DNA from 2 places in the Bradyrhizobium sp. HKCCYLRH3097 genome. Region 1 is predicted to be linked to the other one. Evidence: riboswitches for the same ligand, from Rfam matches in the RefSeq annotation. Region 1 holds a riboswitch; the other holds the start of a gene.
The links. Region 1 has a riboswitch for S-adenosylmethionine ahead of metX (homoserine O-acetyltransferase MetX). Riboswitches for the same ligand answer to the same signal wherever they lie in the genome.
Positions count from the first base shown of each region.

Region 1 (6,531 bases):
GTGTTCGAACAACCGACCATCGACCGCATCGAGGGCGGGACAGCCGTGCCCGCCGCGCGCGCCGATCACGTCGAGTTGCACGGCCGCTTCGCCGACGGCACGCCGTCCGACCATCCGGTGCTGGAGACTGCGCTGCAGATCGAAAGCGGCAGCATCCAAGGCAGCCATCCTCTGCTTGCCGAACCGTTCAATACCGACATCCAGGCCCGCGTCACGGGTCTCAAGGACTTCCGGCCCAAACCCTGGCCGGAGCGGTTTCGCGAGATCCAGGCGGCGGGCGGTCATGTCGAGATCGTCCAGTCGCGCATCCAGCAGGGCGAGCTGCTGGCCGTTGCGTCGGGCACGCTCAGCCTGACCGCCAATGGCGGCATTGATGGCGAAGTGCAAATGACGGTGGCCGGGATCGAAAAGGTCATTCCGGCGCTCGGTCTCGACAAGATGCTCGAAAACGGCGTGCCGCAGGGGACGCTCGATCGCGTAGCGCCGGGTGTGAAGTCGCAGGACGTCAACAACCTGCTCGGTGCGCTCGACCGCGCCATTCCCGGCCTCGGCAAGGTCGTCAAGCAGAACGCCAATGTCGGCGTCGCGCTCGGTATCAATGCGCTCGGCAAGGAGGCCACCCTCGAAGGGCGCAAGGCGCGGACCTTCCCGTTGCGCTTCTCCGATGGCGTCGTCGTGCTCGGTCCGTTCAAGGTCGCCCGCGTCCCGCCGCTGTTCTGACCTCAGCTCTTCTTCAACTGCGGCAGCGGCCGGCCGAAGTCCGGCGCCGCCGAATCCTGGCCGATATCGACGATGCCGCGGCGGATCGCACGGGTGCGGGTGAAGTGATCGAACAGCGCATCGCCGTCGCCGCGGCGGATCGCCCGCGTCAGCTTGGAGAGGTCCTCGGTGAAGGTGCCGAGCATGTCGAGCACCGCATCCTTGTTGCTCAGGAAGATGTCGCGCCACATCGTCGGGTCGGAGGCGGCGATGCGGGTGAAATCGCGAAAGCCGCCGGCCGAGAACTTGATCACCTCGGACTCCGTGACCTGCGCCAGCTCGTCGGCGGTGCCGACGATGGTGTAGGCGATCAGATGCGGCAGATGGCTGGTGATCGCGAGCACGCGGTCGTGGTGATCCGGCGTCATGATCTCGACCTTGGCGCCGAGCGCCGCCCAGAACGCGCGGAGACGATCGATCGCGTCGGCATCCACACCGTCGGGTGGCGTCAGGATGCACCAGCGGTTGATGAACAGCTCGGCGAAACCAGAATCCGGTCCCGAATTCTCGGTGCCGGCGACCGGATGCGCCGGCACGAAATGAACATGCGCTGGCAGATGCGGCGCCATGTCGCGAACGATGGCGCCCTTCACGGAGCCGACGTCGGAGACGATGGCTCCGGGCTTCAGGTGCGGCGCGATCTCGGCCGCGACCGGACCGCACGCGCCGACGGGAATGCAGAGGATGACGAGGTCGGCATCCTTGACCGCCTCCGCATTACTCGCCACGACGCGGTCGACGAGGCCGAGTTCGGCGACGCGCGCGCGCGTCTTTTCCGAGCGCGCGGTGGTGACGATCTCGCCGGCCACGCCCTGCAGCCGCGCCGCCCGCGCGATCGAGCCGCCGATCAGGCCGAAGCCGATCAGCGCGATGCGTTCGAACCGCCCCGCGACGCTCATTTCGCCCTCATGAATTCGCTGAGAGCCTCCACGAACAGACGATTGGCTTCCTCGGTGCCGATCGTCATGCGCAGCGCGTTCGGCAGCTTGTAGTTGGCGAGCGCGCGCAGCACGAGGCCGCGCCGGGTCAGGAATGCGTCGGCCTCGACCGCGGTCTTGCCCTTGTCGGTCGGGAAGTGGATCAGGATGAAATTGGTGACGCTCGGCGTCACCTTCAGCCCGAGCTTGCCGATCTCCTCGGTCAGCCAGTTGCGCCACGTTTCCGTGTGCGTCTTCGACATCTGCTGATGCGCGGTGTCCTCGATCGCGGCGACCGCGGCGAGCATCGCCGGCGAGGAGACGTTGAACGGCCCACGGATTCGGTTGATCGCATCGACGATGTGCGCCGGGCCGAACATCCAGCCGACACGGAGCGCCGCGAGGCCGTGGATCTTGGAAAAGGTATGAGTGACGACCGTGTTCTCGGTCGTCGCCACCAGCTCGAGCCCGAACTCGTAGTCATTGCGCGAAACGTAGTCGGCATAGGCGGCGTCGAGCACCAGCAGGACATGCGACGGCAGGCCGGCACGCAGCCGCTTGACCTCGTCGAACGGGATGTAGGTGCCGGTCGGGTTGTTCGGGTTGGCGAGCCAGACCAGCTTGGTGCGCGGCGTCACCGCGGCAAGGATGGCGTCGACATCGGTGCGATACTCCGTCTCCGCGGCAACCACGTTCCTGGCGCCGCAGGCCATGGTCGCGATCGGATAGACCAGGAAGCCGTGCGCGGTGGAGATCGCCTCGTCGCCTTGGCCGAGAAAGGTGTGTGCCAGCAGATTGAGGATCTCGTCGGAGCCGGCGCCGCAGACGATGCGGTCGGGATCGAGGCCGTAGGTGCGGCCGATCGCCTCGCGCAGCACCCGGGAAGTCCCTTCCGGATAATCTTCCAGATGCGTGGCCGCGCTCTTGAACGCCTCGATCGCCCTCGGCGAGGGACCAAACGGGGTCTCATTGGCCGACAGCTTGAAAACCTTGCGGCCAGGCTCCGGCTTGGGACTCTTGCCCGGCGTGTAGGGCGCGATGTCGAGGATGCCGGGGTTCGGCACGGGGCGGTTCATCATCAACTCCGGAAAATCATCACTGGCGCGAGGCGTCTCAGCTCGGAACCGTATAGCGTTTCGCATGGCCGCCGACGAGGGCCGTCGAGCGGACCGAGGCGCCCGCCGCGATCAGGGCAGCCTTGATCTTGTCGAGGTTCGACGGCGCCTCGATCGACACCAGCAGCGCGGCGCCGTCGAAGGCGGTATCGGGCACTGCGACCACGTCGGCCAGCGGCGACAGCGCGCGCGACACCTGCGCATTCCAGCCGGAGACGCGGATGCTCCAGGTCTCGACCTCCAGCACGAGCGCGTCGTCGGCGACCCGCGACACCGCGAACACCGGCAGCGCCGCCGGATGGTCGGCACGCTCGATGAACGGCATCCGGGCGATGATCTTCGGCGCGCCCACGGGCTCGAGCGTGATCCACCACGGCGTATGCCCCGATGTCGTCGACACCAGCGCAAGATCGCCCTTCGAGCGCGCCACGGCTTCGACGGCGGCCTGGGCGCTGAAATGGGCGACATAAGGCACCACGAAGCCGAAATGGAACCTGGCGGAATCGCGCATCGCGGATTCGCCGACCGACACGTCGGCGTGAACCGAGAACGGCGCCTGCACGTAAGTGAACGTCGAGACGATCACGCGCCAGATGCCCTCGACGGTGTCGAGCGGCAGGATGCCGCGATGGCGCTGCACCAGGCGCCGCATCATGTCGGCCTCTCGCGCCGGCCGGAATGCCGAGCCGACCTCCTGGGTCTTCTTGACCTTGATCAGCCGGTCGATGATGTCGGCCCTGTTCATCAGGAGCTGATGGACCTGCTCGTCGATCGCGTCGATCTCCTTGCGCAAATCGGCAAGCGAAGGCGGGGCAGGCGGTGGGTTGGACATGGGCTGGTCACTCTTCGCAGGCCACCGGTTAACGTGCGGCCGACTGGAACGGATGTCGTTCTCTCCGATGCGGGAGACGCGCGCAACAGCAAGTTTACCTTGTGCCGCCTAGGCTTGGCTGGTTTGCAGCCGTGGGGCGCCCGATCGGCGGTCAACCCCAGCTTGCCTTGACGCGGAGCGCCCGCGGGACTAGTTTCTGCCTGTTCCGTGGTCATTTGAGCCGGCCGGCTTGCAGCCACGTTAAAAAACTCGCTAAACAGGCCGGGGACGTTATCGATCCCGGCCGAACCCCAGTTCAGGCCGGGTTTTTCATGGCCTGATGTGTCACGTGGTTCGGGAGCCCTTGCCGGATGGCCGGGGTGAGAGACATGACAGGCCTGACGCCGAAACCCACCTCCGCGCTGCGCACGATTGCGCCCGAAGAGCGCTCGCACGAGGTCGATCATCCGAGCTCGCTGGTCGCGCAGTTCGGCGCCGACAAGCCGCTCAGGCTCGATTGCGGCGTCGACCTGTCGCCGTTCCAGATCGCCTACCAGACCTATGGCGAGCTCAACGCCGACAGATCGAACGCGGTCCTGGTCTGTCACGCCCTGACCGGCGACCAGCACGTCGCCAACCGCCATCCCGTCACTGGCAAGCCCGGCTGGTGGGAGACGCTGGTCGGCCCCGGCCGCCCGCTCGACCCGAGCCGTTATTTCATCATCTGCTCGAACGTGATCGGCGGCTGCATGGGCTCGACCGGCCCGGCCTCGCTGAATCCCGCCACCGGCAAGGTCTGGGGCCTCGATTTCCCGATCATCACCATCCCCGACATGGTGCGCGCGCAGGCGATGCTGATCGATCATCTCGGCATCGACACGTTGTTCGCCGTGGTCGGCGGCTCGATGGGCGGCATGCAGGCGCTGCAATGGACGGTGGCCTATCCCACCCGCGTGTTCGCGAATCTCGCGATCGCCTGCGCCACCCGGCACTCGGCGCAGAACATCGCCTTCCACGAGCTCGGCCGCCAGGCCGTGATGGCCGATCCCGACTGGGACCACGGCCGCTACGGCGACAAGGGCACTCATCCGCATCGCGGCCTCGCGGTGGCACGGATGGCCGCGCATATCACTTATCTGTCGGATGCCGCCCTGCATCGCAAGTTCGGCCGCCGCATGCAGGACCGCGAACTGCCGACGTTCTCGTTCGACGCCGATTTCCAGGTCGAGAGCTATCTGCGCTATCAGGGCTCGTCCTTCGTCGAGCGCTTCGACGCCAACTCCTATCTCTATCTGACGCGGGCGATGGACTATTTCGACATCGCCGCCGATCATGACGGCGTGCTGGCGGCGGCGTTCCGCGGCATCCAGACCCGCTTCTGCGTGGTGTCCTTCACCAGCGACTGGCTGTTTCCGACCGCGGAATCGCGGGCGCTGGTGCATGCGCTCAATGCCTCCAGCGCGCGGGTGTCGTTCGCGGAGATCGAGACCGACAAGGGGCACGACGCGTTCCTGCTCGACGTCCCCGAGTTCTTCGAGATCGCCAGCGCCTTTCTCGATTCCGCCGGCAAGGCGCGCGGCCTCAACGCCGCGAACGGAGGCTGAGCCATGAGCATGCAGGGCGTGTTGCCGCTGAACGGCTTTTCCGGCGGCGAGGTGCTGGCCTATCGGCCGGATCATCTGCTGGTCGCCGGCATGGTCGAGCGCGACTCCAAGGTGCTCGACATCGGCTGCGGCGACGGCGATCTCCTGCAACTGCTGGAGAGCCGCGGCATCGACGGCCGCGGCATCGAGCTGTCGCGCGAGGGCGTCAATCATTGCGTCGCCAAGGGGCTCGCGGTGGTGCAGGGCGACGCCGACACCGATCTCGTCGACTATCCCGACGATGCGTTCGACTATGTGATCCTGTCGCAGACCTTGCAGGCGACGCGGCAGCCCAAGGTCGTGCTGGAGAATCTGCTGCGCATCGGCCGTCGCGCCATCGTCACCTTTCCGAATTTCGGCTTCTGGCGGCTGCGCCTGCAACTGCTCGTCGGCGGCCACATGCCGCGAACCGACAATCTGCCCTTCACCTGGTACGACACGCCGAACATCCATTTCTGCACCATCAAGGACTTCGTGCAGCTCTGCGATGAGATCGGCGTCAAGATGGAGCGCGCCGTCGCGCTTGATAGTTACGGCCGTCCCTTGCGCGTCGCGATGCCCTGGTGGTTCTGGAACATGTTCGGCGAGCAGGGCGTGTTCCTGCTGAGCCGGGCGGAGAAGGGGCGGTAGAGCGCGCTCGCTGCTGCAGCGGGGCGCGGTCTAAGTTGATGGCTCGCTCTCTCCACGTCATGGCCGGGACAAGCCCGGCCATGACGAGCTTGGGGTTGGCGGTTTTTACTTTTCAAAGAGCCGAGAGCGGTTGATACAAAGTGCTGCGTTCCCGCGGTGCGTCTACACCCGAGCTTTGCATTAGTCCTGCCTCCGATAACGAAGAGGCGCAGGGAAGGCCGGATGCTGGCCGCACCCATGGCCCGCCTGCGGAAAAAATGCAGGCGGCAGGAACCACAGGTACGAGCCGGAACACCCGGCCTTCCCTGCGCGATGGTTGAACGGCTGCTTCGCGTTCTCCCCGGTGCGCCGGGCTTTCTGGCCACCGTCGTCCGAGTGATGCAGAACACCACAACAAACTTGGCATCAGCGTCGGGATGCCAGGACCGCGCGACTTGACCGTGCGCATCGGAATTGTTCGTCCGCGCGAGGCAAGCCCCACGCGCAATCCGACACGCCCATCGAATCCCACACTCAGCGTTCGTGACGACCGCGATACGCCCCTCTTGCTGCGAGGCGGGACGCGCGGAAATCTGCGCCTGATTTGCCCGACGGCGCAAGTGCCAAACGTGCGACGAACTAACACGACGGGCAATTCGCGCATGACGCTCATGCGC
Region 1 covers NZ_JBNPTX010000020.1:3,142-9,672, reverse strand. The annotation lists gene ACQR0U_RS31500 (DUF2125 domain-containing protein) at 1-720, shown strand, start outside; gene ACQR0U_RS31495 (prephenate/arogenate dehydrogenase family protein) at 723-1,658, opposite strand; gene hisC (histidinol-phosphate transaminase) at 1,655-2,752, opposite strand; gene ACQR0U_RS31485 (chorismate mutase) at 2,790-3,623, opposite strand; SAM riboswitch at 3,821-3,900, shown strand; gene metX (homoserine O-acetyltransferase MetX) at 3,992-5,206, shown strand; gene metW (methionine biosynthesis protein MetW) at 5,210-5,875, shown strand.

Region 2 (6,531 bases), on a different contig from region 1:
ACGCCAGCATATGCGTGAAGATCGCGATCGACAGCACGGATTGCAGCGGCGAGAAGCAGGCGACGGCGCCGACCTTGAGAATGTCGGCGAACATCGCGCCGCTGATCTTCAGGCCCCGCAGCTTCGGCCGCACGCGCGCGCGGCCGGAGAACAGGTACCAGCCCATCACCGAGATGCTGACGCAGAACGCCAGCAGCGCGCCGGCGGCGACGCCGCGCATGCCGAGCCCGAGGACCAGGCTGAGCGTGCCGCCCAATACGATCTGCAGCAGCGCCGAGCTGAGGATCATGAACGACGGCAGCTTCATGTTGCCGGTGCCGCGCAGGATGCCAGCCATCGAGTTCATCAGCCAGGGCAGGATCGCGCCGCCGAAGAAGATCTGCAGATAGGCCGTGGCATGGCTCAGCACCGCGCCGCGGCCGCCGAGCACCTCCAGCAAGGCAGGGCCGAACGCCAGCATGCCGATCATGAAGGTCGCGCCGAACAATAGCGCGATCAGCAGCGCGTGCGTGGCGAGCGTCGAGGCCCGCTCGGCGTCGCCGGCGCCGAGCGCGCGCGCGATCGCCGAGGCCACGCCGCCGCCCATCGCGCCGCCGGACATCGTCATGGTCAGGATCACCAGCGGAAACACCAGCGCCATCGCCGCCAGCGCCTCGATGCCGAGCCGGCCGATATAGGAGGTCTCGGCGATGACGACGCAGGTGCCGGCCGTGTTCGCGATGATGTTGGGCCAGGCCAGCGACAGCAGGGTGCGCAGGATGGGTCCGTCGACGAGCTTGTTCCGGATCGGCTTCTCGGGGGGCGGCAATGCACGCCCCTCGCCGACCGGATTGTCGGCCAGGCCGATCTCGGACATCTCAGCTCCCCGCTCGGCCGCGCAGGCCGCGGCCGTGTTATCGTTCGATTGCTCTCGCTTTCCTAGCACGGCGCTGGCGCGCGCCCTGTGCGGCAGGCGCATTGGGGGTGCGCGGCAGACGCAGCCGCGCTCAGAGACGGAAATGCTTGGAGAGCTTCAGGCCCTGGGCCTGGTAGTTGGAGCCGATGCGGCTGCCATACATCGCATTCGGCCGCGCCAGCATCTTCTCGTAGACGAGACGGCCGACGATCTGGCCGTGCTCGAGGATGAACGGCACCTCGCGCGAGCGCACCTCGAGCACCGCGCGCGAGCCCTGCCCGCCGGCGCCGGCATAGCCGAAGCCGGGATCGAAGAAGCCGGCATAGTGGACGCGGAATTCGCCGACCAGCGGATCGAACGGCACCATCTCCGCGGCGTAGTCCGGCGGCACCTGCACGGCCTCCTTGGAGGCCAGGATGTAGAACTCGCCGGGATCGAGAATGAGGCTGCCGTCGGTACGTGCCTTGATCGGCTCCCAGAACTCCTCGACCGGATAGCCGGCGCGGCGGTCGACGTCGACGACGCCGGTGTGGCGCTTGGCGCGATAGCCCACATATCCGTTCGCATTGCTGCCGGACAGGTCGACGGAAAGCGCGACGCCGCCGGTGAGATCGGCATCGTCGCGATCCACCAGTCGCTCGGCCTGGTGCAGCGCGATCAGTTCGTCCTCCGACAGGACCGCGTCGCGATAGCGGAAGCGAACCTGGGACAGGCGCGAGCCCTCGCGCAGCAGGACCGGGAACGTCTTCGGGCTGATCTCGGCATAGAGCGGGCCGTGATAGCCCGCGCCGATCATGTCGAAGCGTCGCGTGCCGTCGGCGATCACGCGGGTGAACACGTCGAGCCGCCCGGTCGAGCTTTTCGGATTGGCGGCCGCGACGATGTCCTTGGGCAGCGCCAGGCTCTCCAACAGCGGCACGATGTAGACGCAGTTGGTCTCCAGCACCGCGCCGTCGGCAAGTGCGAATTCGTGCAGCTTGAGCTCGTCGATGCGCTCGGCGACCGTCGCGCCCGGCCCGGGCAGGAAGCTCGCACGCACGCGATAGGCGACGTCGCCGAGCCGCAGATCGAGGCTCGCCGGCTGGATCTGGCTCTCGACGAAATCATATTCGGGGATGATCAGGCCAGCCTCCGTCATCGCCACGATCATGCGATCGGGGAGGATGCCGTGGGCGTCGGGGCTGAGCGAAAACGGCAAGACCTGATCCTTTGCAGGCGCCGGAACGGCGGCTTATGGAGCCAATATAGGGTCTTTTGACCGGTTATCCGATGGCTGGCTTGACGGAAAGGCCGGTTGCGACTATGAGCACGACTTATCCCGTGGTGATTTGAGCCGGCCGGCTTGCAGCCACGTAAAATAAGTCGCTAAACAGGCCGGGGACGAATGTGATCCCGGCCTTGAGGTTTTGTCCCAGGCCGGTTTTTTTGTGCCCATCGCCCGAGGCGGTGGCCACGATGGAGGTCACATGTCGAAGTCCCCCGCGAAGGCGCCGGCGTCGTTCGCCCACTATCGTCCCGAAACGAGGCTGGTGCATTCCGGCACCTTGCGCTCCGAATTCGGCGAGACCGCCGAGGCGCTCTATCTCACCCAAGGGTTCGTCTACGCCACCGCCGAGGAATGCGAGGCGCGCTTCAAGGGCGAGGATCCCGGCTTCATCTATTCGCGCTTCTCCAATCCCACCACGGCGATGTTCGAGCGCCGCATGATCGAGCTCGAGGGCGCCGAGGCCTGCCGCTCGGCCGCAACCGGCATGGCCGCGGTCACCACGGCAATCCTGGCTCCCCTCCGTGCCGGCGACCACGTCGTCGCGGCCAAGGCGCTGTTCGGCTCGTGCCGCTACGTGGTCGAGGATCTCTTGCCGCGCTACGGCATCGAGTCGACCCTGGTCGATGGGCTCGACCTCGACCAATGGCAGAAGGCGGTCAGACCCAACACCAAGTCGTTCTTCCTGGAGAGCCCGACCAATCCGACGCTCGACGTGATGGACATCCCCGCCATCGCCGAGATCGCGCACGCCCATGGCGCGCGGCTGATCGTCGACAACGTGTTCGCCACCCCGATCTGGCAGAGCCCGCTCGCGCTCGGCGCTGACGTCGTGGTGTATTCCGCGACCAAGCACATCGACGGCCAAGGTCGCTGTCTCGGCGGTGTGATCCTGTCGTCGGAGGCGTTCATCGCCGAGCACATCCACAATTTCATGCGCCAGACCGGCCCGTCGATCTCGCCGTTCAACGCCTGGGTCCTGCTCAAGGGCCTGGAGACCCTGGCGGTGCGCGTGCGCGCGCAGACCGAGACGGCGGCGAAGGTGGCCGACTTCCTCGCCGCGCATCGGAAGATCTCGCGGCTGATCTATCCGGGCCGCGAGGACCATCCGCAGGCGGCAACCGTCCGCAAGCAGATGCGCGCCGGCTCGACCCTGGTCGGCTTCGAGGTCAAGGGCGGCAAGGCGGCTGCGTTCCGTACGCTCAACGGCCTGAAGCTCGCGCGCATCTCCAACAATCTCGGCGACGCCAAGACGCTGGTCACGCACCCGGCGACGACGACGCATCAGCGGCTGACGCCGGAGGCGCGCGCCGAGCTCGGCATCAGCGAGGGCTTCATCCGCTTCTCCGCCGGGCTCGAGCATGCCGACGATCTGATCGAGGATCTGGACGCCGCCCTGCGGGCGGCGTAGCGAATGGCGAATAGGGAGTAGCGAGTAGTGGATCTCTTCCCTATTCGCTACTCGCCATTCCCTACTCGCTTCTGATCACATCGGCCGATAGGTCGGCACCTCGGCCGGTGCGTTGATGCCGAGCTTGACCTGGCCGACCGAGCGGATGATGTCGTCGCCGAGCAACTGGGCGAAGCAGGCATAGCCCCAATCGCTCATGTGCAGGCCGTCCGAGATCACGAACTCGTTGATCGGGATCGCCTGGCGCTCGTGCCAGTCGCGCATCACCTCGAAGCGCGGGAAGATGCCGGCGTGATGCAGCTCGGCAATACGCCCGAGCAGCTTGTTCATGCGGCTGGCGTTCTCCGAGCGCTCGTTGACGCGCGGCGAATATTGCAGGTCGACCAGCACGACATCGGAGGCCGCCGCCTGGATCTTGGCGACGCCATCCTCGACCAGCCTGGCGGTCTCGGCCGGATCGAGATCGCGCAGCACGGCATTGGTGCCGACCTGCCAGATCACGAGATCCGGACGCCGGTCGATCACCGACGTCTCCAGTCGCTTCATCATCTCCGGCGCATCCTCGCCGCCGACGCCGGCATTGATGACGCTGATGTCGACCATGGGATATTGCCGGCGCAACTGCGCGGCGAGCCGGTTCGGATAGGTGTAGTCCGGCGCGCTCGCGCCAAAGCCCTGCGTCGACGATGAGCCGAAGGCGACGATCACGACCGGCAGGCCGGAGGCGAGCTTGTTGGCGACGTGCGGCAGCGAAATGAAGTTCTTCTTGGCGACACCCTTCGGCGGCAGGCACGGCACGCGGTTGAAGATGTCGGTGGCCGATTTGGCGACCTGCTTGACCTTGTCGATCGCCCGCTCGGTGATGCTGCGCGATTGCGGCGGCGTGGCCGCGATGGCCTGCCCGGCTGCAGCCGGCGGCTGTGCATCGGTCATGGCCGGCGCGGTCGTCGCCGCGGGCGGCGAGGTCGTGGCCGCCGGGCGCACCGCGGCGATCGGCCCGCGCATCTGATCGTTCGCCTGCGCCAATGTGATGTGACCGATGCTCGGTCGCAGCTCGCTGATCAACGGAGGCTTCGGACCGGAGCTCTTCACATCGGAAAACGCGGCGGGTGCAGCCGGCGCTGCGCTCTGCGCCCGTACCTTCTGCGGGCTCAGCGCGAGGGCGATGGCAATGACCGCAACGGCCGAAAGCTTCTCCCATGTCCCGGATACGCGGTGACACTCATTCGACGTCATGAACGACATAATCCTAGTTCTGCTGCGCCGGCCCGATATGCGCCGCGTCGATGATGAACTTCGACAGCGCCCGGCCGATGCAGTCATGAACCTGCCTGGCCAGCTCGACCCCGTGCGTCGGATTGAACAGGTCGAAATCGCCCTGCTCGTTCCACTGCCGCATGATGGCAAACCGATCGAACAGCGGGATGTCGCGCTGCTGCGCCACCACACGCATGTTGTCGACATAGGGCGGCACGGAGATCAATGTTTCCGTCCGCGGACTGTATTGCAGGTTCATCAAGACGACGTCAGCTCCCGCCTTCTGCAGCGTCGCCACACCGTCGTCGACCGCCTGCCGGAACTCATCAGGATCGATAGACCGCATGGCGTCGACCGTGCCGGTCTGCCAGATGACCAAATTAGGCCGTTTTCCTTCCACCAGTTTAACGAGATTGCCCGCGACCTCCTCGGCCGTCTTCTTGGGCTGCAGCTCGACGCTGAGATTGACGGTGACGGCCGGCAGCTTGTCCTTCAGCGCCGCCTGCAGACGGGCGGGGTAGGCATTTGCGTCGGAGGTGCTGACAATGGAGGATGAGCGGCTTCCGACGACGAGAATATCCAGCGTGCGGCCATTCTTGACGGCGTCTGCAACCTTCGGGAGCGGGCTCTCGGTTGTCAGCAGGTAGGCCGGCACCTCGCAGTTCTGCGGCGCATCTTCCGCGCGCGCGGAGGCCGCCAGCGAAACAGCCAGCGCTGCGATACCCAACCTTAACCACGAGACGGACTTCATCAGCCCCCTCCCGCCAGATCGGCGTTGCTGCGCGCACCTTTTCGCGCGGCCCCCTTATCGGCCTCACGCTTGTACCACGAAATCAACGACGCCACCCCCCACATGATGAGGATGCCGCAAAGGCTGATCACCGCGTGCATCATGGCGCCGCCGGACACTTCGGCAAGGACGAAGTGGCCCGCAAACGCCAGAAACACGCCAAGACAGAAGATCTCGAGCGAGTGTTGCCCACAAACAATCAGCGGACGCAGCCACGGCGACTTCAAGAGCGGCCAATCCTTGCGCAAATAGTGCACGGTGAGTGCTGCAAGTGCGAGAAAATGCGCGAAACGCAACACGTCAAGGTCGGTCTTGTCGATCGGATACATCCACTGCTCGATTCGGCGCGGCATCAGATGGCCGAGCTGCGGAATGTACCAGGTCAGGGTCACGCAGAAGGCCGCGACCAGATAGGCGACGCAGAGCCCGAGCGTGATCGGTGAGTTGATGATGCGCGACATGCGCTGGGCGCCCCCGAGCGCGCACCAGGCCCCGAACACGAACAGGAGCTGCCAGGCGAACGGGTTGAACGCCCAGAAGCCGTTCGGATAGGCCGTCAGATAGAGATCGAGCTCCCAGGTGAGTGCGTAGAGAACGACCGAGAGCCCGAGCGTGACGTCAGGACGCCAGCGCATCAGCCACAGGATCAGCGGCAGGAACAGCATCAGCACGATGTAGAGCGGCAGCACGTCCATGTTGACGGGGCGGAAGCGCAGGATCAGCGCCTGCACGATCGTCACGTCCGGCTGCTTGAGAAAGTCCATGATCCCCATCTCTTCGGTGTAGAGCGGGTTCTCGAAGCTGGTCGCGACGTAGGAGATCTCGGCAAGGAAGATCGTGAACAGGAAGACGTGGGCGACGTAGATCTGCCAGACGCGGCGCAGGATGCGCGCGGTGGCGACGATGAAGCCGGC
Region 2 covers NZ_JBNPTX010000004.1:221,011-227,541, reverse strand. The annotation lists gene ACQR0U_RS12555 (MATE family efflux transporter) at 1-856, opposite strand, end outside; gene ACQR0U_RS12550 (2'-deoxycytidine 5'-triphosphate deaminase) at 987-2,093, opposite strand; SAM riboswitch at 2,206-2,285, shown strand; gene ACQR0U_RS12545 (O-succinylhomoserine sulfhydrylase) at 2,362-3,570, shown strand; gene ACQR0U_RS12540 (GDSL-type esterase/lipase family protein) at 3,646-4,806, opposite strand; gene ACQR0U_RS12535 (SGNH/GDSL hydrolase family protein) at 4,820-5,578, opposite strand; gene ACQR0U_RS12530 (OpgC domain-containing protein) at 5,578-6,531, opposite strand, start outside.
Region 2: another riboswitch for S-adenosylmethionine. It lies ahead of ACQR0U_RS12545 (O-succinylhomoserine sulfhydrylase); the one in region 1 lies ahead of metX (homoserine O-acetyltransferase MetX).